DNA from 2 places in the Actinacidiphila polyblastidii genome. Region 2 is predicted to be linked to the other one. Evidence: riboswitches for the same ligand, from Rfam matches in the RefSeq annotation. Region 2 holds a riboswitch; the other holds the start of a gene.
The links. Region 2 has a riboswitch for thiamine pyrophosphate ahead of thiO (glycine oxidase ThiO). Riboswitches for the same ligand answer to the same signal wherever they lie in the genome.

Region 1: another riboswitch for thiamine pyrophosphate. It lies ahead of V2S66_RS02740 (thiamine ABC transporter substrate-binding protein); the one in region 2 lies ahead of thiO (glycine oxidase ThiO).

What each region holds. Positions count from the first base shown of each region.
Region 1 is NZ_JAZEWV010000001.1:660,754-671,632, forward strand. Features, by position in the region: gene V2S66_RS02730 (phosphatidate cytidylyltransferase) at 1-346, shown strand, start outside; gene rlmN (dual-specificity RNA methyltransferase RlmN) at 422-1,528, shown strand; TPP riboswitch at 1,655-1,776, shown strand; gene V2S66_RS02740 (thiamine ABC transporter substrate-binding protein) at 1,768-2,868, shown strand; gene V2S66_RS02745 (ABC transporter permease) at 2,904-4,523, shown strand; gene V2S66_RS02750 (ABC transporter ATP-binding protein) at 4,523-5,554, shown strand; gene V2S66_RS02755 (VOC family protein) at 5,621-6,094, shown strand; gene V2S66_RS02760 (LOG family protein) at 6,202-7,320, opposite strand; gene V2S66_RS02765 (hypothetical protein) at 7,361-8,425, opposite strand; gene V2S66_RS02770 (ABC transporter ATP-binding protein) at 8,505-9,233, opposite strand; gene V2S66_RS02775 (aspartate aminotransferase family protein) at 9,410-10,780, opposite strand; gene V2S66_RS02780 (Lrp/AsnC family transcriptional regulator) at 10,783-10,879, opposite strand, start outside.
Region 2 is NZ_JAZEWV010000003.1:293,129-304,007, reverse strand. Features, by position in the region: gene pknB (Stk1 family PASTA domain-containing Ser/Thr kinase) at 1-1,399, opposite strand, end outside; gene V2S66_RS06435 (thiazole synthase) at 2,035-2,844, opposite strand; gene thiS (sulfur carrier protein ThiS) at 2,848-3,060, opposite strand; gene thiO (glycine oxidase ThiO) at 3,057-4,217, opposite strand; TPP riboswitch at 4,213-4,325, opposite strand; gene V2S66_RS06420 (NAD(P)/FAD-dependent oxidoreductase) at 4,403-5,647, shown strand; gene V2S66_RS06415 (Rv2175c family DNA-binding protein) at 5,704-6,078, shown strand; gene thiE (thiamine phosphate synthase) at 6,098-6,811, shown strand; gene metF (methylenetetrahydrofolate reductase [NAD(P)H]) at 6,995-7,915, shown strand; gene V2S66_RS06400 (hypothetical protein) at 7,939-8,934, shown strand; gene V2S66_RS06395 (terpene synthase family protein) at 8,928-10,879, opposite strand, start outside.

The DNA of each region.
Region 1 (10,879 bases), on a different contig from region 2:
CGGCTGGCGCTTCGGCAGCCACAGGCTCGCGCCGCGGATCAGCCCCGGGAAGACCCGCGAGGGACTGGCCGGCGCGATGGCCTTCGCGATGGTCGCGGGCGCGCTGCTCATGCAGTACGTCATCGACGACGGCCGCTGGTGGCAGGGCCTGCTGCTGGGCCTGGCCGCGGCGACCAGCGCGACCCTCGGCGACCTCGGCGAGTCGATGATCAAGCGGGATCTCGGCATCAAGGACATGGGCACGCTGCTGCCCGGCCACGGCGGCATCATGGACCGCCTCGACTCGCTGCTGCCCACCGCCCCGGTCGTCTGGCTCCTCCTGGTCGCCTTCGTCGGCAAGGGCTGACCCCGCCGGCCGCCACGGCCCCGCCGCGTAGGGCGGACGGGCAACCGCCGGCGATCTGCGACACTGGAAAACATCATGCCTGCACCCGGAGAACTGACTTTCGCCGTGCCGCGCGGGGCCAAGAAGCCCCCGCGGCACCTTGCCGACCTCTCGCCCGCGGAGCGGAAGGAGGCGGTGGCCGCGCTCGGGGAGAAGCCGTTCCGGGCCCGGCAGCTGTCGCAGCACTACTTCGCCCGGTACGCCGACGACCCGGCGGCCTGGACGGACATCCCGGCCGCGGCCCGCGGCAGGCTCGCGGGCGAGCTGCTGCCCGAGCTGATGTCGGTGGTGCGGCACGCCTCCTGCGACGACGGGGACACCCGCAAGACGCTGTGGCGGCTCTTCGACGGCACGCTGGTCGAGTCGGTGCTGATGCGGTACCCGGACCGGGTCACCATGTGCATCTCCTCGCAGGCCGGCTGCGGCATGAACTGCCCGTTCTGCGCGACCGGCCAGGCGGGCCTCGACCGCAACCTGTCGACCGCGGAGATCGTGCACCAGATCGTCGCGGGCATGAGGGCGCTGCGCGACGGGGACGTCCCCGGCGGCGCGGCGCGGCTGTCGAACATCGTCTTCATGGGGATGGGCGAGCCGCTCGCCAACTACAACCGGGTGGTCGGCGCGATCCGCCGCCTCACCGACCCCGAGCCGGACGGCCTCGGCCTGTCCCAGCGCGGCATCACGGTGTCCACCGTCGGCCTGGTCCCGGCGATGTACCGGTTCGCCGACGAGGGCTTCAAGTGCCGCCTCGCGGTCTCCCTGCACGCCCCGGACGACGAGCTGCGCGACACCCTCGTCCCGGTCAACACCCGCTGGAAGGTGCGCGAGGTGCTGGACGCGGCCTGGCACTACGCCGAGGTCTCCGGCCGCCGCATCTCCATCGAGTACGCGCTGATCCGCGACGTCAACGACCAGGCGTGGCGCGCCGACCGGCTGGGCCGGATGCTGAAGAACCATCGGGTGCACGTCAACCTCATCCCGCTCAACCCGACCCCCGGCTCGAAGTGGACGGCGTCCCGCCCGCAGGACGAGCGGGCCTTCGTCGCCGCCCTGGAGGCGCACGGCGTGCCGGTGACCGTACGGGACACCCGCGGCCAGGAGATCGACGGCGCCTGCGGGCAGCTCGCCGCGTCCGAGCGGTGACCCGCGCCCGCGGCCGCGCGGGCGCAGGCTGATACGGTTCCCGCGGTTCCGTAAGCTGACAGGTGCGGGCCCTCGCGCGGGCGACCGTACGCGCCTCCGCGCCGGCAAGTGAACATCCGACAAGTGAACATCCGACAGGGGAGCGCCTGAGACGGCGCTGAGAGTGCGGCTGGGACAACGGTCCCAGGCCGCAGACCCTCGAACCTGATCCGGGTCATACCGGCGTAGGGAGTCACCTCATGAACAGCACCATCCGCAGGCGTGCCGTGGGCGCGCTGGTCCTCGCCACCGCGGCCGCGACCGTGCTCGCCGCGTGCGGCGGCTCCGGCTCCGGCAAGGACACCCCGGCCGGCGCCGCGGCCTCCCACACGGTGACCGTGGTCAGCCACGACTCCTTCGCCGCCTCGGACTCCGTGCTCGCCGCGTTCACCAAGGAGACCGGCTACAAGGTCAAGGTGCTGCGCGGCGGCGACGCCGGCGCGGCCGTCAACCAGGCGATCCTCACCGAGGACCACCCGCGCGGCGACGTCTTCTTCGGCGTGGACAACACCCTGCTGTCCCGGGCGCTCGACCACGGCCTGTTCGACCCCTACCAGGCCAAGGGCCTGGACCAGGTGGCCTCCGACGTGCAGCTCGACGCCGCCCGGCACCGGGTCACGCCGATCGACTCCGGCGACGTGTGCGTCACCTACGACCGCGCCTGGTTCGCCTCCCACCGCATCGCGCCGCCGCGGACCTTCGCCGACCTGGTGAAGCCGCAGTACAAGAACCTGCTGGTGACCGAGAACGTGGCGACGTCCTCGCCGGGCCTGGCGTTCATGCTCGGCAGCGTCGCCACCTACGGCCAGGACCAGTGGCAGGCCTACTGGAAGCAGCTGAAGAACAACGGCGTGGAGGTCGTCGACGGCTGGGAGCAGGCGTACAACGACCGCTTCTCCGGCTCGGCCGCCGGACACAAGGCCAAGGGCGACCGGCCGCTGGTCGTCTCCTACGCCTCCAGCCCGCCCGCCGAGGTGGTCGGCGTCGATCCGGCGCCCGCGCAGTCACCCGTCGGGGTGTCGACCGGCACCTGCTTCCGGCAGATCGAGTTCGCCGGACTGCTGCACGGCGCGAAGAACACCGCGGGCGGCAAGGCGTTCATCGACTTCATGCTGACCCGCGCCTTCCAGCAGGACATGCCGCTGGAGATGTACGTGGACCCGGTCGTCAAGGGCGCCACCGAGCCGCCGGTCTTCGTGAAGTACGGCGCGAGGATCGACCACCCCGCCACACTGCCGCCCGCGACCATCGCCGCCCACCGGGACGACTGGGTCAAGACGTGGACGTCGACCGTCCTGTGACCGACCGCAGGGCGGCGGCGCTGCGGCCGGCGCTGATGGCACTGCCGCTGGTGTTCTTCGCCGCGTTCTTCGCCTACCCGGTGGCCGCCATCGTCGGCCGCGGGCTGCGCGCCGACGGCACCTGGCGGCTGGGCGCGGTCGGCGACGTGCTCGGCGACGCCGGCATCCGGCACGTGCTGTGGTTCACCTGCTGGCAGGCCGCCGCGTCCACCGCGCTGACGCTGGCGGTGGCGCTGCCCGGCGCGTACGCCTTCGCGCGGCTCGACTTCCCCGGCCGCCGGCTGCTGCGCGCGCTGGTCACGGTGCCGTTCGTACTGCCGACGGTCGTCGCGGGCTCCGCGTTCCTCGCGCTGCTCGGGCAGGGCGGCCTCACCGACGACCTGCTCGGCGTGCGGCTGGACACCAGCGTGTGGGCGATCCTCATCGCGCACGTCTTCTTCAACTACGCCGTGGTGGTCCGCACCGTCGGCGGACTGTGGGCGCAGCTCGACCCGCGGCAGGAGGAGGCGGCGCGGATGCTCGGCGCGAGCCGCCTCGCCGCGTGGCGGCGCGTCACCCTGCCCGCGCTCGCGCCGTCGCTGGCCGCGGCGGCGCTCATGGTGTTCCTGTTCACTTTCACCTCCTTCGGCGTCGTGCAGATCCTCGGCGGACCCACCAGGTCCACGCTGGAGGTGGAGATCTACCGGCAGACCGCTGAGCTGCTCGACCTGCCCACCGCCGCCGTGCTGACGCTGCTGCAACTGGTCGCCGTCGGCATCATCCTGGCGCTGCACGCCTGGTCGGTCCGCCGCCGCGAGGCGACCCTGCGGCTGGTCGACGCGGCCCGCACCGCGCACCGGCCGCGCGGCGGCGAACGCGTCCTGCTCGCCGCGGTGCTGGCCTCGGTGGCGCTGCTGATCGTGCTGCCGCTCGCCGTGCTGGTGCTGCGCTCCTTCGACGCCCCCGGCGGCTACGGCCTGGGCTTCTACCGCGCCCTGGGCTCCGCGGACGGCTCCGGCGACGGCGGCACCTTCCTCGTCGCGCCGCTGCAGACGGTGTGGAACTCGCTGCGGTACGCCGCGGTCGCCACCGCCATCGCGCTGGCCGTCGGCGGCCTCGCCGCGGCCGCCCTGGTCCGCAGGGCCGGGCGGGTCATGCGCGGCTTCGACGCGCTGCTGATGCTGCCGCTCGGCACCTCCGCCGTCACCGTCGGCTTCGGCTTCCTCATCACCCTCGACAAGCCGCCGCTGGACCTGCGGGACTCCTGGCTGCTGGTGCCGCTCGCCCAGGCGCTGGTCGGCGTGCCGTTCGTGGTGCGGGTCATGCTGCCGGTGCTGCGCGCCGTCGACGACCGGCTGCGGCAGGCCGCCGCGGTGCTCGGCGCGTCGCCGCTGCGGGTCTGGCGCGAGGTCGAACTGCCGCTGGTCGGGAGGGCGGTGGGCATCGCCGCCGGCTTCGCCTTCGCCGTCTCACTCGGCGAGTTCGGCGCGACCGTGTTCATCGCCAGGCCCGACAGCCCCACCCTGCCGGTCGCCGTCGCCCGCCTGCTGGGCCGCGCCGGGGAGATGAACTACGGCCAGGCGATGGCGCTGAGCACCATCCTGATGGCCGTGTGCGCGCTGTCCCTGCTGATCCTGGAGTCCCACAGCACCGCCGACCCCTCGGGGGAGTTCTGATGGCCGACGCCCTGCTGCGGGTGGACGCCGCGACCGTACGGTTCGGGTCGCGCACCGCCCTGGACGGCGTCGGCCTCGACGTCGCCGCGCACGAGACGGTGTGCGTCCTCGGGCCCAGCGGCAGCGGCAAGTCCACCCTGCTGCGGGCCGTCGCGGGACTGCAGCCGCTGGACGCCGGACGGGTGCTGCTGGACGGCGCCGACCAGGCGGGCGTGCCCGCGCACCGGCGCGGCGTCGGCCTGATGTTCCAGGACCACCAGCTGTTCCCGCAGCGCGACGTCGGCGGCAACGTCGGCTTCGGGCCGCGCATGCACCGGGCGCCGCGCGCCGAACGGGACCGCAGGGTCGCCGACCTCCTCGACCTGGTCGGCCTGCCCGGCGCCGCGGGGCGCGCCGTCGACACGCTCTCCGGAGGCGAGCAGCAGCGCGTCGCGCTCGCCAGGGCGCTGGCGCCCTCGCCGCGGCTGCTGATGCTCGACGAGCCGCTCGGCCAGCTCGACCGCTCGCTGCGCGAACGCCTCGTCGTCGAGCTGCGCGACCTGTTCGGCCGGCTGGGCACCACCGTGCTGGCGGTCACCCACGACCAGGGCGAGGCGTTCGCGCTCGCCGACCGCGTCGTGGTGATGAGCGACGGGCGGATCGCGCAGAGCGGCACCCCGCTGGAGGTGTGGCAGCGCCCCGCGAGCGAGTTCGTCGCCCGCTTCCTGGGCTTCGACACCATCGCGCCCGCCGAGGTCGCCGGCCGCGTCGCCACCACCGCGTGGGGCAGCCTGCCGGTGCCCGACGGCAGCCCGCAGGGCACCCGGCAGGTGCTGGTGCGGCCCGGCGGCGTGCTGCTGCGGCCCGCGGGCGCCGGCCTGGCCTGCGAGGTGCGCGGCCGCACCTTCCGCGGCGGACGCGTCGCGCTGCTGCTCGCCCCGGCGCGCGGCCCGCTGCTCGAGGCGGACTGCGCGCTGCGCGACGCCCCCGCGCAGGGCGAGCGCGTCGGCGTCGTGTTCGACCCCGAGGACGTGGTCGTCCTGGACCGATGACTTTTCCCGCGCCGCCTCGTCATACCTGGCACAAGCCACCGAGACGACGGAAGCGGAGCGAGCACCATGCAGAAGATCACCACCTTCCTGTGGTTCGACGACCAGGCCGAGCAGGCCGCCGCGTTCTACACCTCGCTGTTCGAGGACTCCCGGATCGTCGCCGTCCAGAAGTACGGCGAGGCCGGGCCCGGCACCCCCGGCGCCGTGATGCTGGTGGAGTTCGAACTGGCCGGGCAGCGGTACCTCGCCCTCAACGGCGGGCCGGTGTACACCTTCAACGAGGCGATGTCGCTGAGCGTGGACTGCGGCTCGCAGGAGGAGGTCGACCGGCTGTGGACGGCGCTCACCGCGGACGGCGGCGAGGAGGGCCCCTGCGGCTGGCTGAAGGACCGGTACGGAGTCTCCTGGCAGATCGTGCCGCGCCGGCTCACCGAGCTGCTGGCCGACCCCGACCGGGAGAAGGCGCAGCGGGCGATGACCGCGATGCTCGGCATGCACAGGATCGTGGTCGACGAGCTGGAGAAGGCGTTCGAGGGCTGACCTGGGCACCGCCCCGAAGCGCCGCCAGGACGCCTCCCGCGCCGCCCGGGGCCCGCGCCGCCCGGAGATGCGCGGCGCGGCCTCTGGCGGCTGCCGCCTGGCGCCGGTCAGGCGTCGGCCAGCTGCTCCAGGGTGTGCGGCACGTCCGCGACGCCGTCCACCAGCGCGACGCGGCGGGCCATCGCCCGGCCCGCCGCGAGCGACTGCAGCAGCGGCCACGCGGGAAGCACCCGGGTCCAGTGCGCCCGGTCCACCAGCACCATCGGCGCCGGCTCGCCCCGCGTGCCGTAGTGGTTCGCGGTCGCCGCGTCGAAGACCGCCTGGACGGTGCCGGCCGCGCCCGGCAGGAACACCACGCCCGCGGAGCAGCGCGACAGCAGACCGTCCTCGCGGGCCGCCACCGCGAAGAGCTTCGCGACATGCGTGGCGAACGCGTTCGTCGGCTCCTGGCCGTACCACCACGTCGGCATCCCGTACGAGGGGCCGCCCTGCGGCCAGCGCTCCCGTACCGCCAGGGCGGTCCGGGTCCACGCGCCGACCGAGGCGCCGAAGGGCGGGGCGGCGGCCAGCACCGCCAGCGCCTTGCCGAACATCACCTCGTCGTGCGGGGCGGCGTAGGCGCCGAAGTTGACGGCCTCCATCGCGCCGGGGCCGCCGCCGGTCGCCACCGTGAAGCCGCGCCGGGCCAGCGCGCGGCCCAGCCGCGCCGCGCCCGCGTAGGAGGCGCCGCCGCGCTCCATGGCGTGCCCGCCCATCACCCCCACCACCCGCTGCCGGCGCAGCCGCTCGTCCAGGGCGTCGCGCAGCGCGTGGTCGTGGACCGAGCGGAGCATCGACGCGAGCACGTCGCCGTCGGTCGCGGTGCGCCGGAACCACCGGCTGGTGCGGGCGTCCGGTGTGTCCTCGTACGAGCCGCCGTCGGCGAGCCCCGCGTACAGCTCCTCCGGGGTGTACAGCGAGCCCCGGTACGGGTCGAACGGCAGGTCCGGCAGCGGCGGGAAGACCAGCGCGCCGCCCGCCCTGACGTGGGCCAGGGCCTGCGGCTCCATCGGGCAGCCGAGGAACACCGCCCGCGAGGTGTCGGAGACCAGCAGCGCGAAGGTGCGGTCGGTGAGGTCCACGGCCTGCACCCGGTAACCGGCGAAACTGCCGGTCAGCGCGGTGCGGTCGAAGTCCTCCAGGGTGGCGATCTCCCGCCCGGCCGGCGGCCCGGCGGCGGCGTCCATCTCAACGGGCACGCCTGAAGCCTAACCGCACCCCAGCACGTCACGGATAGGTGGAGAGCGCCGCGACCAGCACCGTCACCGGCACCAGCACCGCGAACAGCACCCCGGCGCGCACCGCCACCGCGCCCCTGAGCACCGCGGGGGAGGCGGCGACCGCGTGCAGCGCCGCCCGCGGCGCGGTGCGGGCGTTCCTGGTCTCCGTCAGCGCCAGCGCGGAGGTGGCCAGCACGCACACCGCGATGAGCGCCGCGGCGAAGGAGGAGACCGGGCCGAGCGCGTGCGCGCCGTCCCAGGCGGCCAGCGCAGCGGAGGCCGTCGCACACAGCAGGCCCAGCGGGTAGCCGATCCGGCGCGCCTCGTACTGCAGCGCCCGGCCGGCGAGCAGCCGCACCGCGCCGGGACGGAAGGACGCCGTCAGCCGGCCGCACAGGTGGACGATGCCGGGGCCGGCCAGCACCATGCCGATCGCGGTCACCGCCCAGGCCGCCAGCGCGGCGGGCGAGATCGAGCCCAGGCCGCTGGGCAGCGGCACCTCGTGCCCCGACGGCGCGGTCAGCTCCGCGGCCAGGCCCACCGCGACCAGCGACACACCCCACGGCAGGGTGCCGGGCGCGTCGTGCGCCGGGGGCCGCTCCTCGCGCAGCCGGAACGCGGTGGCGGCCGCGGCCGCCACCGGCACCAGGGCCAGCAGGGTGATCGCGCCGGCCGGCGGCAGTGGCCTGCCCGCCGCGAGCAGCCCGGGGCCGACGCCGTTCCACGGCACGCCCACGACGTCGCCGCGCAGCTGCAGGAAGACCGCCAGCGCGACCGCGCTGCCCAGCGTGCACGTCACCGCGGCGCACGCCGCCGCCAGCATCACCACGCCGGTCCTGCCCAGGCCCACCGCGGACAGTCCGGTGCGCGGCCATCCGGCGGGCTGCGCGCGGCCGACCGCCACCGCGAGCTGCACGGTCACCAGCACCGGGATCAGGCACCAGCCGAGGCGGACGACCGCGCCGTCCGCGCCGCCGCCGGGGTGGGCCAGCGCCCAGCCCAGCGAGGACAGCAGCAGCAGGCCGGAGCCGGCCGAGGCCGCGGTGACCAGCAGCCACCGTCCGAGCACCACCGGCCGCGACCCTCTGAGCACCCGCAGGCTCAGCACCGCCCCACCCCCGCCGGGCCGCCCGTCGTACGGACCCCGCCCGTCATACGGACGCCGGGCGTGCGCTGGCGGACTCCCGGTCCTGCAGCGGCATCGGGCTGCCGGGGCGGCCGTCGACCAGCTGCACCGTTCGGTCGGCGTGCCGGGCGTTGTCCGGGTCGCTGGTCGCCAGCACCACGGTGATGTCGTGCGAGCGGGCCGCGCTGGCCAGGGTGCGCAGCACATGGGCGCCGTCGGCCCGGTGCAGCGGCGCGGTCGGCTCGTCCGCGAAGACCACCTGCGGGCCGGTGACCAGCGCGCGGGCGACCGCGGTGCGCTGGCGCTGCGCCTGCGTCAGGTCGGCGGGGCGGCGGCGTGCCACGTCGCCGATGTCCAGGCGCTCCAGCCACTCCTGCGCGGCGGCCTTCGACGCCCGGTGGCCGTCGCCGCGCAGCAGCATCGGCAGCGCGGCGTTCTCCCACGCGGTCAGCTCCGGCATCAGCTGCGCCTCGCCGTCGACCCAGCCGAAGCGGTCCCGGCGCAGCGCTTCGCGGGCCGGCTCGGCCAGGGTGTGCACCGGCCCGCTGTTGAACCACACCTCGCCCTCGTCCGGGACGAGCTGCCCCGACAGGCAGCGCAGCAGCGTGGACTTGCCCGCGCCGTGCGGCCCGACCACGGCGAGGATCTCCCCCGCGCGCACGTTGATCGAGACGCCGAGCAGCGCGGGCGAGCCCTGGTGCGCGTGGCGCAGGGCGCGGGCCCAGAGCACGTCGTTGTCGGGCGGGGCCACCATGCCGTACCTCCGCGGGTCGTTCCCCCTGGCGCGTCGGACACTGCGTCCAACGAGCCGAGGAGAGAGCGGTCACTGCCCGCCACCGTAGGCACGGTGGCGGGCAGCGGCGCGCAGGCGCGGCGTCCGGGGCGTGCGGATCGTCCGGACGGGTGCCGCGCGGGCAGCGGCGCGGGGGCCTACAGCTTGGTCCACGCCTCGCTGAGCACGCCGCGCAGGATGCCCTCGATCTCGTCGAACAGCGCCTGGTCGGCGATCAGCGGCGGGGCCAGCTGCACCACCGGGTCGCCGCGGTCGTCGGCGCGGCAGTACAGGCCGTTGTCGTACAGCGACTTCGACAGGAAGCCGTAGAGCACACGCTCGACCTCCTCGTCGGTGAAGGTCTCCTTGGTGGCCTTGTCCTTGACCAGCTCGATGCCGTAGAAGAAGCCGTTGCCGCGGACGTCGCCCACGATCGGCAGGTCGCGCAGCCGGTCGAGGGTGGCGAAGAAGGCGCCCTCGTTGTCCAGCACGTGCTGGTTGAGGCCCTCGCGCTCGAAGATGTCGAGGTTGGCCAGGCCCACCGCTGCCGACACCGGGTGGCCGCCGAAGGTGTAGCCGTGCAGGAAGGTGTTCTTGCCGCGGTAGAACGGCTCGGCGACCCGGTCGGAGACGACGCACGCGCCGATGGGGGAGTAGCCCGAGGTCATGCCCTTGGCGCAGGTGATCATGTCCGGCACGAAGTCGAACTTGTCGCAGGCGAACATCGTGCCCAGCCGGCCGAAGGCGCAGATCACCTCGTCCGAGACGAGCAGCACGCCGTACTTGTCGCAGATCTCGCGGACCCGCTGGAAGTACCCGGGCGGCGGCGGGAAGCAGCCGCCGGCGTTCTGCACCGGCTCCAGCACCACCGCGGCCACCGTGTCCGGACCCTCGAAGACGATCTCCTGCTCGATCTGGTCCGCGGCCCAGCGGCCGAAGGCCACCGGGTCGTCGCCGTGGATCGAGGCGCGGTAGATGTTGGTGTTCGGCACCTTGCGGGCGCCCGGCACCAGCGGCTCGAACGGCGCCTTCAGGGCCGGCAGCCCGGTGATGGACAGCGCGCCCTGCGGGGTGCCGTGGTAGGCGACGGCGCGCGAGATCACCTTGTACTTCGTGTGGTTGCCGGTGAGCTTGTGGTACTGCTTCGCCAGTTTCCAGGCGGTCTCGACGGCCTCGCCGCCGCCGGTGGTGAAGAAGACCTTGTTCAGGTCGCCGGGCGCGTAGTGGGCGAGCCGCTCGGCGAGTTCGACCGCCTTGGGGTGGGCGTAGCCCCAGATCGGGAAGAAGGCCAGCTCCTGGGCCTGCTTGTAGGCGGTCTCGGCCAGTTCGTGCCGGCCGTGGCCGGCGTTGACCACGAAGAGCCCGGACAGGCCGTCGATGTACCGCTTGCCGCGGTCGTCGTAGATCGACGTGCCCTCGCCGCGCACGATGGTCGGCACCGGGGCGTCCTCGTAGGAGGACATCCGGGTGAAGTGCATCCACAGGTGGTCGTACGCGCTCTGGGAGTGGTCGTCGTTGCGAGCGGTCATGGCTATCTGGTTCCCCACGTGTAGGTCTGCTTGCGGAGCTTGAGGTAGACGAAGCTCTCGGTGGAGCGGACTCCGGGCAGCGAGCGGATCCGTTTGTTG
Region 2 (10,879 bases):
CGGCGAGCGCCCGGCCCTCGACCCGCGGCACCGCGATCACCTGCGGGCCCCTGGAGACGACCAGGGTGACCGTGCTGTCGGAGCGGATGCGCCTGCCGGGCGCCGGGTCGGTGGAGATCACGCTGCCGCGCGGCACGTTCAGCGAGAAGTCCTGCCGGACCCGCGCGTCCAGCCCGGCCGAGGAGAGCTTCCGCTGCGCGTCGGGCTGCGGCAGTGCGAGCACGCCGGGCACGGTGGTGAACCGGCCGTCGGCGACGTACCAGACGCCCGCGCCGACGCCGAGCAGCGCGAGCAGCACCAGCAGCACCGCGAGCGGGCCCCGGCGGCTGCGCCGCACCCCGTGCGCCGCGGGGGCGTGCGGGTCCTCGTCGACGGTCGGCGAGGGCAGCATCAGCCGGGCGGTGCGGTGCAGCTCGTCCGGCGGCCCGGCGGTGGCGGGCGGCGGGGGCAGCGGCACGACGCTGGTCGCGTCCTCCGGGCCGACGCGGACGCCGGCCGTGCCGGCGCGGACGCCGGGGGCGGTGGCCGTGGGCCGGCCGTCCAGCCGGTCGGGAGTGAGCGCGGCGCGCACCGCGCGCACCTCGGCGAGCAGCTGCGCGGCGTCCGCCGGGCGGGCCTGCGGGTCGCGCGCGGCGGACCGCGCCACCAGCGCGTCCAGCTCCGCGGGGAGCGCGGGCACCGCCGCGGACGGCGCCGGCACGTCCTCGTTGAGGTGCTGGAAGATCACCTTCATCGGGGTGTCGCCGTCGTACGGCTTGCTGCCGGTCAGCATCTCGTAGAGCACCACGCCGCACGCGTACACGTCGGTGCGCTGGTCGACGACGCCGCGGCCGATCTGCTCGGGCGCGAGGTAGGAGACGGTGCCGAGCAGCGCGCCGGTGTTCACGCTGGTCTGCGTGTCGACCGCCCTGACCAGGCCGAAGTCGGCGACCTTCACCGCGCCGTCGTCCCCCATGAGGACGTTCTCCGGCTTCATGTCGCGGTGCACCAGGCCCGCGCGGTGCGCGGCGCCGAGCGCCGCCAGCACCGGCTCCAGGATGTCCAGCGCCGCGCGCGGCGGCAGCGCACCGCGCTCGCGCAGTACGTCGCGCAGCGTGCAGCCGGCCACGTACTCCATCGCCAGGTACACGTAGCGGCCGTCGGTGCCCTGGTCGAACACCCCGACCACGTTCGGGTGCGCGAGGCGGGCGACCGCCTTCGCCTCGCGGATGAAGCGGTCGACGAAGCCGGTGTCGGCTGCCAGTGCGGGATGCATCACCTTCAGCGCGAGCACGCGGTCCAGGCGGGTGTCGACGGCCCGGTAGACCGTCGCCATCCCGCCGACCGCGATGCGTCCCTCGACCCGGTAGCGGCCGTCGAGCGTCCGGCCGACGAGCGGGTCCTGCACGGTGGTGTCCACGACGCCCGATTCTACGAGCCCGTGTTGCGCCGAATGGCTTTACGCGCCCGCTTGTGCCGCACTCGTGGCGTTCCGGAACATTTCCGTGACCTGACGCCTCCGGCGCCGCCACCCCCCACGTCCCCCCACGTCCCCCGGACGCCCCGCGCCGGCCCGTTCTCCAGCGCCCGCGGGACGCTCGGGCGCCACCCGTTTGTCGCGCGCCGCGGGTAACCGCCCGGCCCGCGGTTCGCCACCGGCCCGGTGGCGGTCGCCCCCGGACCCCCGGCCGGTGGCCGGTTGCTCGCGCGGTTCGCCGCGCCCCTGGTGCGGCGCGACGCCCGGCGGGGTCCGGGCGCAGCCTGGGTTTCGGGGGCGCGGGGAACGGCGCGGCCAGGTGCGGCGAGGGCTGTGCGTCGACACCGGCCCGGTGGGGCTGTTGCGGTCGTGCCCGGACCACCGGCCGGTACCGGCCGGCGGCCGGCTGCTCGCGCGGTTCCCCGCGTCCCTGGTGCGGCGCGACGCCCACCGCCGTCCGGGCGCGGCCCGGGGTTTTTGAGGGGCGCGGGGAACCGCGCGAGGAGCCACGGCGCGGCCGGTGGAGGGCCACCGGCCCGAGGGGGCTGCTGCCGTCGCAGACCGGACCACCGGCCGGGTCAGAAGGCGGGGCGTTCGGGGTCCAGGCCGGCAAGGCCGTCGAGGGGGGAAGAGGCCACCGCATGGTGCCGCCGCGGGATGCGCCCGGCGAGATACGCGAGCCGCCCCGCCCGCACAGCCCACCGCATCCCCTCCGCCATCACCACCGGCCGCTGCGCCCGCGTCACCGCCGACGCGAGCATGACCGCGGCGCACCCCAGCTCCATCGCCAGCGCCGCGTCGGACGCGGTGCCCGCGCCCGCGTCGAGGATCACCGGGACGGCGGCCCGCTCGACGATCAGCCGGAAGTTGTGCGGGTTGCGGATGCCGAGCCCGGAGCCGATCGGCGAGCCGAGCGGCATGATCGCCGCGCACCCGACGTCCTCCAGCTTGCGCGCCAGCACCGGATCGTCGTTGGTGTACGGCAGCACGGTGAAGCCGTCGTCGACGAGCGTCTCGGCCGCGTCGAGGAGTTCGACCGGGTCGGGCAGCAGCGTGCGCTCGTCGGCGATCACCTCCAGCTTCACCCAGTCGGTGCCGAGCGCCTCCCGGGCCAGCCGGGCGGTGAGCACGGCCTCGCCCGCGGTGTAGCAGCCCGCGGTGTTGGGCAGCACCCGGATGCCGTGCCGGGCCAGTACCGACAGCACCGACCCCTTCGTCGCGGGGTCGAGCCGGCGCATCGCGACCGTGGTCAGCTCGGTGCCGGAGGCCAGCAGCGCCTGCTCCAGCACGTCCAGGCTGGGCGCCCCGCCGGTGCCCATGATCAGCCGGGAGGTGAAGGCGGCGCCGCCGATGGTCAGCGGATCGGCGGTCGCCGTGGTGGTGGTCATCGGTCAGCCTCCCTGGACGGCGGTGAGGATCTCCACGCGGTCGCCCTCGGCGAGCGCGGTGGCCTGCCAGCGGGTGCGCGGCACCACCGTCTCGTTGACGGCGGCGGCCACTCCGGTGGGCGCCCGGGTGAAGGCGGCGACCAGGGCGTCCAGCGCGAGCGGCGCGTCGAGCGTGCGGCGCTCGCCGTTGACGTGCACGGTGATCGCGGTGCTCATACGGTCTGCTCCTGCCGTGCGCGGGCGAACCGGTTCGCGCCGAACGCGCTGGCGTACCGCGGAAGTTCGCCGGAGGGCGAGGTCAGCGCCTCGGCGAGCGCGTCGCCGGTGACCGGGGTGAGCAGCACGCCGTTGCGGTGGTGCCCGGTGGCCAGCAGCAGGCCGTCGACGGCGGTGGCGCCGAGCAGCGGCGCGTTGTCGGGGGAGCACGGCCGCAGCCCGGCCAGCGTCTCGGTGAGCGGGAGTTCGGTGATGCCCGGCACCAACTCGTGTGCGTCGCGAAGGAGTTCGTAGACGCCGCCGGCGGTCACCGTGGTGTCCCAGCCGCGCTCCTCGCTGGTCGCGCCGAGCACGAGTTCGCCGTTCTCGCGCGGCACCAGGTAGACGTGGCTGCCGCGGACCTCCGCGCGGACCGTGCGGGACAGGAACGGCGCGTGCGCGGGCGGCACCCGCAGCCGCAGGATCTGCCCCTTCACCGGGCGCACCGGCGGCAGCACCTCGTCCGGCAGGCCGGCCAGCCGCCCGCTCTCGCTGCCGGCGGCCAGCACCGTGCGGTCCGCGGTGACCGCTGTCCCCTCGGCGAGCACCGCGCCGGTCACCCGGCCGCCGGCGAGCGTGACGCGGGCGACCGCCGACCGGGCGAACCGCACGCCGGCCAGCTCGGCGGCGCGCAGCAGCGCCGCGGCCAGCCGCCGCGGGTCGACCTGGTGGTCGCCGTCCACCCGCAGGCCGCCGCGCACCCCGGGGGCGAGCATCGGCTCCAGGCGGCGGCAGTCGCGGCCGCTCAGCCACTGCGACTCCAGGCCCAGCGAGGTCTGGAAGGCGTGCAGGTCGCGCAGGTGCGCGCGGTCGTCCGTGTCGAGGGCCACGGCGAGCGTGCCGCAGCGCCGGTAGCCGGTGTCCAGGCCGGTGCGCTCGGTCAGCTCGGCGGTGAAGTCCGGATAGCGGGCCGCCGAGGCCAGGTTGAGGTCGAGCAGGGTCTGCTCGCCGTACTGCAGCTCGGTGACCGCGGCCAGCATGCCGGCCGCGACGCGCGCGGCGCCGCCGCCCGGGTCGGGGTCGGCGACGGTGACGGTGAGGCCCCGCTGGGCCGCGCGCCACGCCGTGACCAGCCCGATGATCCCGCCGCCCACGACGAGCACGTCGGATGTACGCATCAGGTAGCGCCCTCCCTTCGCCGGCATGACCCGGATCAGGTTCGTACGGTCGGCGGCCGGTCAGCCGCCCTCTCAGCCCGGTGCGTCCGGGCTCCCGCGAGTTCTCTGGCGTCCGACCCTATCCCCTCCGCCCCGCCCGGCCGCCGGTGCGGCGGACCCGGCCCCGAATTCCGGCCGCATCCCCGATGGCGGCGGAAAACGGCGGGCGCGCGGGCTACCGTGATCGCGTGACCGAGCGCGTGGTGATCGTCGGGGCCGGGATGGCCGGAGTGCAGACAGCGGTGGAGCTGCGCGGCCAGGGCTGGCGCGGTGACATCACCCTGCTGGGTGACGAGCCGCACCCGCCGTACGACCGGCCCCCGCTGTCGAAGGCGGTGCTGCTCGGCGCCGGGGACGCGCCGGTCGACGTGCGGTTCGACGTCGACTTCGGGGCGCTCGGCGTGGACCTGCGGCTGGGGTCGCGGGCGCAGACGCTGCACGCCGAGCGCCGCGAGCTGGACACGGACACCGGGACCGTGCGCTACGACCACCTGGTGCTGGCCACCGGCGCCTACGCGACCGAACTGCCCGGCACCGCGGGGCTGCCCGACGTGTATCCGCTGCGCACGCTCGACGACGCCGCCACGCTGCGCCCGGTGCTGGCCGCGGGCCGCGACCTCGTGGTGGTCGGCGCCGGCTGGATCGGCGCGGAGTTCGCCACCGCGGCCCGGCAGGCGGGCTGCGCGGTCACCGTGGTGGAGGCCGCGGACCGGCCGCTGGCCGGGGTGCTGCCGGCGTCCGTCACCGCGCACATGCGGCACTGGTACGAGGAGGCCGGGGTGGACCTGCGCACCGGCACCGCGGTGGCCGCCGTCGAACCCGGCGCGGTGGTGCTCGCCGACGGCAGCAGGCTGGTCGCCGCGGCCGTCGTCGTCGGCATCGGCGCGCGCCCCTCCACCGGCTGGCTGGGCGGCTCCGCGGTGGCGCTGGACGCCACCGGCGCGGTGCTCGCCGACGACCGGCTGCGCGCCACCGCCGATGAGGTCTTCGCGGTCGGCGACTGCGCGTCCTTCCCGTCCGGCCGCTACGGCGAGCGGCTGCTCGTGCACCACTGGGACAACGCGGTGCAGGGCCCGCGCACCGCCGCGGCCAACCTGCTCGGCGGCGACGAGCCGTACGACCCGGTGCCGTACTTCTGGTCCGAGCAGTTCGGGCGGTTCGTGCAGTACGCGGGGCACCACGTGGCGGCCGACACGATGCTGCTGCGCGGCGATCCTGCGTCCCCGTCCTGGGCGGCGGTGTGGCTGCGCGACGGGCTGCTGGTGGCGGTGCTCGCGGTCGGCCGGCCGCGCGACATGGCGCAGGCGCGCAAACTGCTCCCCCGGACGGTCGCGGTGGACCCCGCGCTCGTCGCGGACCCCGCCGTACCGCTGAAGTCCGCGGTGCGCTGACCCTCGGACGGCGGCGTGCCGCAGCAGTTGTCGGCGGCAGGTGGCAGGCTTGTCCCGTGACTGTTTTCTCGTCGGTTGACGCACACATCGACGCTCTCGTGCCCTCCTGGCTCACCCTGCCCGAGGTCGCGGATCGTCTCGGTCTCGAAGTGACCAAAATCCGCCCGCTGATCAAGGAAGGGCAGCTCATCGCGGTTCGCCGCGGCGAGAACAAGGCCCTGATGGTCCCCGAGGACTTCATCGGGGACGGAAAGATCCTCAAGGGCCTGTCCGGCACCCTCACCGTCCTGAAGGACGACGGGTTCTCGGACGAGGAGGCCCTGGAGTGGCTCTTCACCACGGACGAGACCCTGCCCGGCACCCCGGCGCAGGCGTTGCGCGAGAATCGCGGGACCGAGGTGAAGCGTCGCGCGCAGGCGCTCGCCGTGTAGTCCCGACCCGGGGGGCCCGATGACCGCCACCGCTGCCGCCACCGACACCGCTGCCACCGCCGCGGCCGGCGCTTCGAACACCGCGAGTGCGTCGAGCGCCTCCGCGCGGGCCCGGCTCGCCGCCGCCCGGCTGTACCTGTGCACCGACGCACGGGCCGGGCGCGGCGACCTCGCGGAGTTCGCCGACGCGGTGCTCGGCGGCGGCGTGGACGTCATCCAGCTCCGCCAGAAGGGGATCGAGGCCCGGGAGGAGCTGGCCGCGCTGGCCGTGCTGGCGGACGCGTGCCGCCGGCACGGCACGCTGCTCGCGGTCAACGACCGGGCGGACGTGGCGCACGCCGCCGGGGCCGAGGTGCTGCACCTCGGCCAGGGCGACCTGCCGGTGCCGGCCGCGCGGGCGCTGCTCGGCGAGCGGGTGCTGATCGGGCGGTCCTGCCACGCGGAGGCGGAGGTCGCCGCCGCCGCGGCCGAGCCCGGGGCGGACTACTTCTGCACCGGCCCGGTCTGGCCCACCCCCACCAAGCCCGGCCGTCCCGCGCCCGGCCTGGACCTGGTCCGCTACGCCGCGGCGCTCGGCACCGACCGGCCCTGGTTCGCGATCGGCGGGATCGACCTCGACACCGTGCACGAGGTGGTCGCCGCCGGCGCCCGCCGCGTCGTGGTGGTCCGCGCCCTGACGGAGGCCGCCGACCCGGCGGCCGCGGCCGCCGCGCTCCGCGCCGCCCTCCCGTAGCGCCGGCCCGTCGCGCGGGTGGGGCATCGTCCCTGGAGAACGGGCTCGCGCCCGCCCGCGGGCGGGTCCGGCCCGGCTCCTCGGCGCTCCCGCGCGTCCACTCCGTGGACGGGAAAGGGGCGTAGTGGCTGATAGCACCCCGGATGATGACGCACGGTCTCGATACCGGGCTAGCCTTCTGTCATGGCCCTGGGCACTTCTTCCACCCGCACCGACCGCGCGGTCACCATCCGTGAGCTGCTGGCCGGCGGCGGGCGCTCGTACTCGTTCGAGTTCGCCGCGCCGCGGACCGAGAAGGGCGAGCGCACGCTGTGGAACGCGATCCGCCGCATCGAGGCGGTCGCGCCGACCTTCGTGTCCGTGACCTACGGGGCCGGCGGTTCCTCACGCGAGGGCACCGTCCGCGCCACCGACCGCATCGTGTCGGACACGACGCTGACCCCCTGCGCCCACCTGACCGCCGTCAACCACTCGGTGGCCGAGCTGCGCAACATCATCGGCCAGTACGCCGACGCGGGCATCCGCAACATGCTGGCGGTGCGTGGCGACCCGCCCGGCGACCCGATGGGCGACTGGGTCCCGCACCCGCAGGGCCTGACGTACGCCGCCGACCTGGTCCGGCTGATCAAGGAGTCCGGCGACTTCTGCGTGGGGGTCGCGGCCTTCACCGAGATGCACCCGCGCTCCACCGACCCGGCCGCCGACACCCGGCACTTCCTCGACAAGTGCCGGGCGGGCGCGGACTTCGCGATCACCCAGATGTTCTTCGACGCCTCGGACTACCTGCGGCTGCGCGACCGGGTCGACCGCGCGGGCTGCACCGTCCCGATCATCCCCGAGGTGATGCCGGTCACCAACGTCAAGCAGATCGAGCGGTTCTCCCAGCTCGGCAACGCCCCCTTCCCGCCTGACCTGGCGTCTCGCATCCTCGCGGTGCGGGACGACCCGGCCGCCGTGCGGGCCATCGGCATCGAGTTCACCACCGAGATGTGCCGCCGTCTGCTCGCGGAGGACATTCCCGGGCTGCACTTCATTACTCTTAACCACTCCACCGCTTCGCTGGAGATCTACGAGAACCTCGGGTTGCACCAGCGGGCGGCGTGACCCCTAGGTGAGGAAGTCGGCACATGGGCTACTCGGTGCTCTACATCGCGTTCGGCATCGTCGCGCTGTGGCTGCTCGGTGAGGTGCTGCTCCAGTACAAGGCGCGGCTGCGCTGGCGCCTGCTGGCCTTCGCGGGGTTCATGGGCGTGGTCGGCGGGGTCGCGCTGCGCGAGGTGGCCGTGATCCTGCTGGGCGCGGTCGCCTTCGGCACCGGGCAGGCGTTCGTCACGCTGTCGTACAAGCGGGGATTCTCCACCGGCTGGGCGCTGGGCGGCCGTCCCGGCTCCAGCCGCCGCCGCAGGGGCTCGCCGCCGCGCCCCGCCGAGCCGGTCCTCGAAGTCACCCCGATCGAGGCGGAGTACGGCGCCGGCGTGCCGGAGGGCCAGGAGGTGCTGGCCGCCGAGCCGGGCCTGCGCGACGAGGACGGCCAGATCTACCAGCCGGTGCCGATGCACGACGACAGCGGCGAGTACCCGCTCTTCGACGGCCAGTCCAGCTACACGCCCGACCCGTACACCAGCGGCGGCTACGAGGGGTACGGCGCGCAGGGCTACGGCGGCTGGGACGGCGAGCCGCAGCCGGCCTCGGCCGCCGCGTCGTACGACGGCGCCTACCAGGGCGGCGGCTACGACCAGTCCGGCGGCTGGGGCGGCCAGGACCACGGCTACGACCAGGCAGCCGCCTACCAGCAGCAGCATCCGGCCGCGGCGGCCTACGACGGCTACCAGACGTACGACGCCTCCACCGGGTACAACGGCTACGGTGGCGACAACGGCCGGGTCGGCGGCGGCTACGGGACGGGCGACTGGACGCCGTCCAACGGCGAGCAGCAGCCCGCCGCCGACCCGTACGCGGCGTACGGCTACGACCCGCAGCCGCAGCCGTACATCCCGCAGCAGCAGCACCAGTCACCGTACGAGCAGCAGCCCCAGTCCCCGCCGCAGGGGCAGCACCGGGGGCACGACCAGCAGCAGGTCCAGCAGCAGTACGCCGACCCGTACGACCCCTACCGCTACTGACGGCCGCCGGGCGCGGACGGCAGCAGCCGCAGGGCGGAGCTGCCGGGACCGGTCGGCGGCCGCCAGGGTTGTGCGGGCAGCGCGGCGGCCACGTGCGGGAAGTCCCGCAGCAGCGTCGCCTCCTCGTAGCGGTGGCAGCCCTCGTGCCAGGTGAGGATGCCGGCCATCCAGTCGCGCAGCTCCTGCGCGTAGTGGAGCAGCGCCGTGCGCGCCGCCTCGTCGAGCGCGAACTCCTCGAACAGGGTGGGGAGTTGCGTGTCGGTGAGCCGCTGGAACTCGGCCATCCGCGCGGCCATCAGGTCCCCGACGACGTCCATGGCCTGCTGCGGCTCGCAGTCGAGGAAGTTCTGCACCACCAGCACCGCGTTGTGGATCTCGCCCTCGAACTCGATCTCCTTCTGGTAGGAGAAGACGTCGTTGATCATGCAGGCGAAGTCCTGGGCGGCCAGCTCCATGCCGCGCACCGGCCGTGACCGGTAGATCTCGTCGGGCAGCGCGGCGCCGTGGCCGATCCTGGACAGGCTCATCGTCAGGTCGGAGCCGAAGGTCTTGCGGCGCATCTCGATGTAGTCCACCGGGTCGGGCACCCGGTTCTGCTTCTGGTTGGCCAGCTCCCACAGCCAGCTCTCGCACATGTCCTCGATCGCGGCACGGAAGGTCTGCCGCTCTTCGCGCTCCATCGGGCCTGCGGTGCGCCCCCACAGGTCGGCGAGCGCCCGCTCCAGCGTGGTCAGCGGCGGCGGCACCGCGCCGGCGTCCAGCGGCATGAAGAGCTTGAAGCGCTCGGTGGCGACGCGCGCCGCCGACAGCTCGGTGGCCCGGCCGAAGACCAGCGGGTAGTAGTCGTCGCCGTAGGTGCCCCAGGTCAGCCAGTCGGTGGTCAGGTTCAACTGGTCGACGGTCGCCGCCGGATGGATGCCGGCCGCGCACAGCGCGAAGTCGTAGTCGACCAGCTTGCGCGGGTTCCACAGGCCGCCGGGCAGCGGGAAGCCGGGCTCCGCGTCGAGCATGCCCATGGCGCCCGCCCAGGCCAGGTTGTGCGCCCGTGCCGCCTCCAGATGCGGGCTGAGCGTGGTGGGGAACGGCATCGGGACGGCGGGCCGCCGCACCTGACCGGCCGGCCGGTGCGGGGGGTGCGAGAACGATCTGGCCCGCTGCGGCAGGGTGGCGGCGAGCGACCCGAGGATCTGCGCGGCCGAGGTGCCGAGCCCGGTCGGGCCGCCCAGCGTGGCGACGTCCCGCGCCCCGGCGTCCGCGCCGTTCATGTAGCGGCTGGAGCGCAGGTGCCACTCGTGGCCGCCGGACTGCCAGTCCTGCAGGCCCTTGACGTAGGCGAAGACCGCGAGGCGCTCCGCCGGGCTCAGCGCGTACTGCTCGTACAGCGGCTCCACCTCGGTGAACGCGGTGTGCTCGAACTGGTGCAGCCGCGAGGTCAGCAGGTCGTTCACCCGCTCGGCGGCCTCCTGGGTGCCCAGGCCGAGGAAGCGCTCCAGCACCAGCACGGCGTTGGACAGCTCGCCCTCCTCCTCGATCTCGCGCTGGTACGAGAACAGGTCGTTGCGCAGGTGCACGCCGTCGGCGAAGCAGTCCCGCAGCACCCGCAGCGGGCGGGCGGCCGCGATCCGCTCGGGCACCTCCGCGTTCGCCGCGTGCTCGATCAGGTTCGCCGACCAGGGCGCGCCGCCGACCTTGCGGCGCATCTCGATGTACTCGATCGGGTTCGACACCCGGCCCGCGTTGATGTTGGACAGCTCCCAGAGGGACTCCTCCAGCAGGTGCCGGGTGCTCTCGTGGAAGCGGCGGCGGAAGTCCCCCGACATCGACGGCACGGTCCGCGCCCACAGGTCGGCGAGCCCCGCCTCCACCTGGTTGGTCGGCTCGGGCACCTGCTGCGCGAGGTCCACCGGCATGAACGCGGGCAGCCGGTCCAGGTACTCCTTCGCGC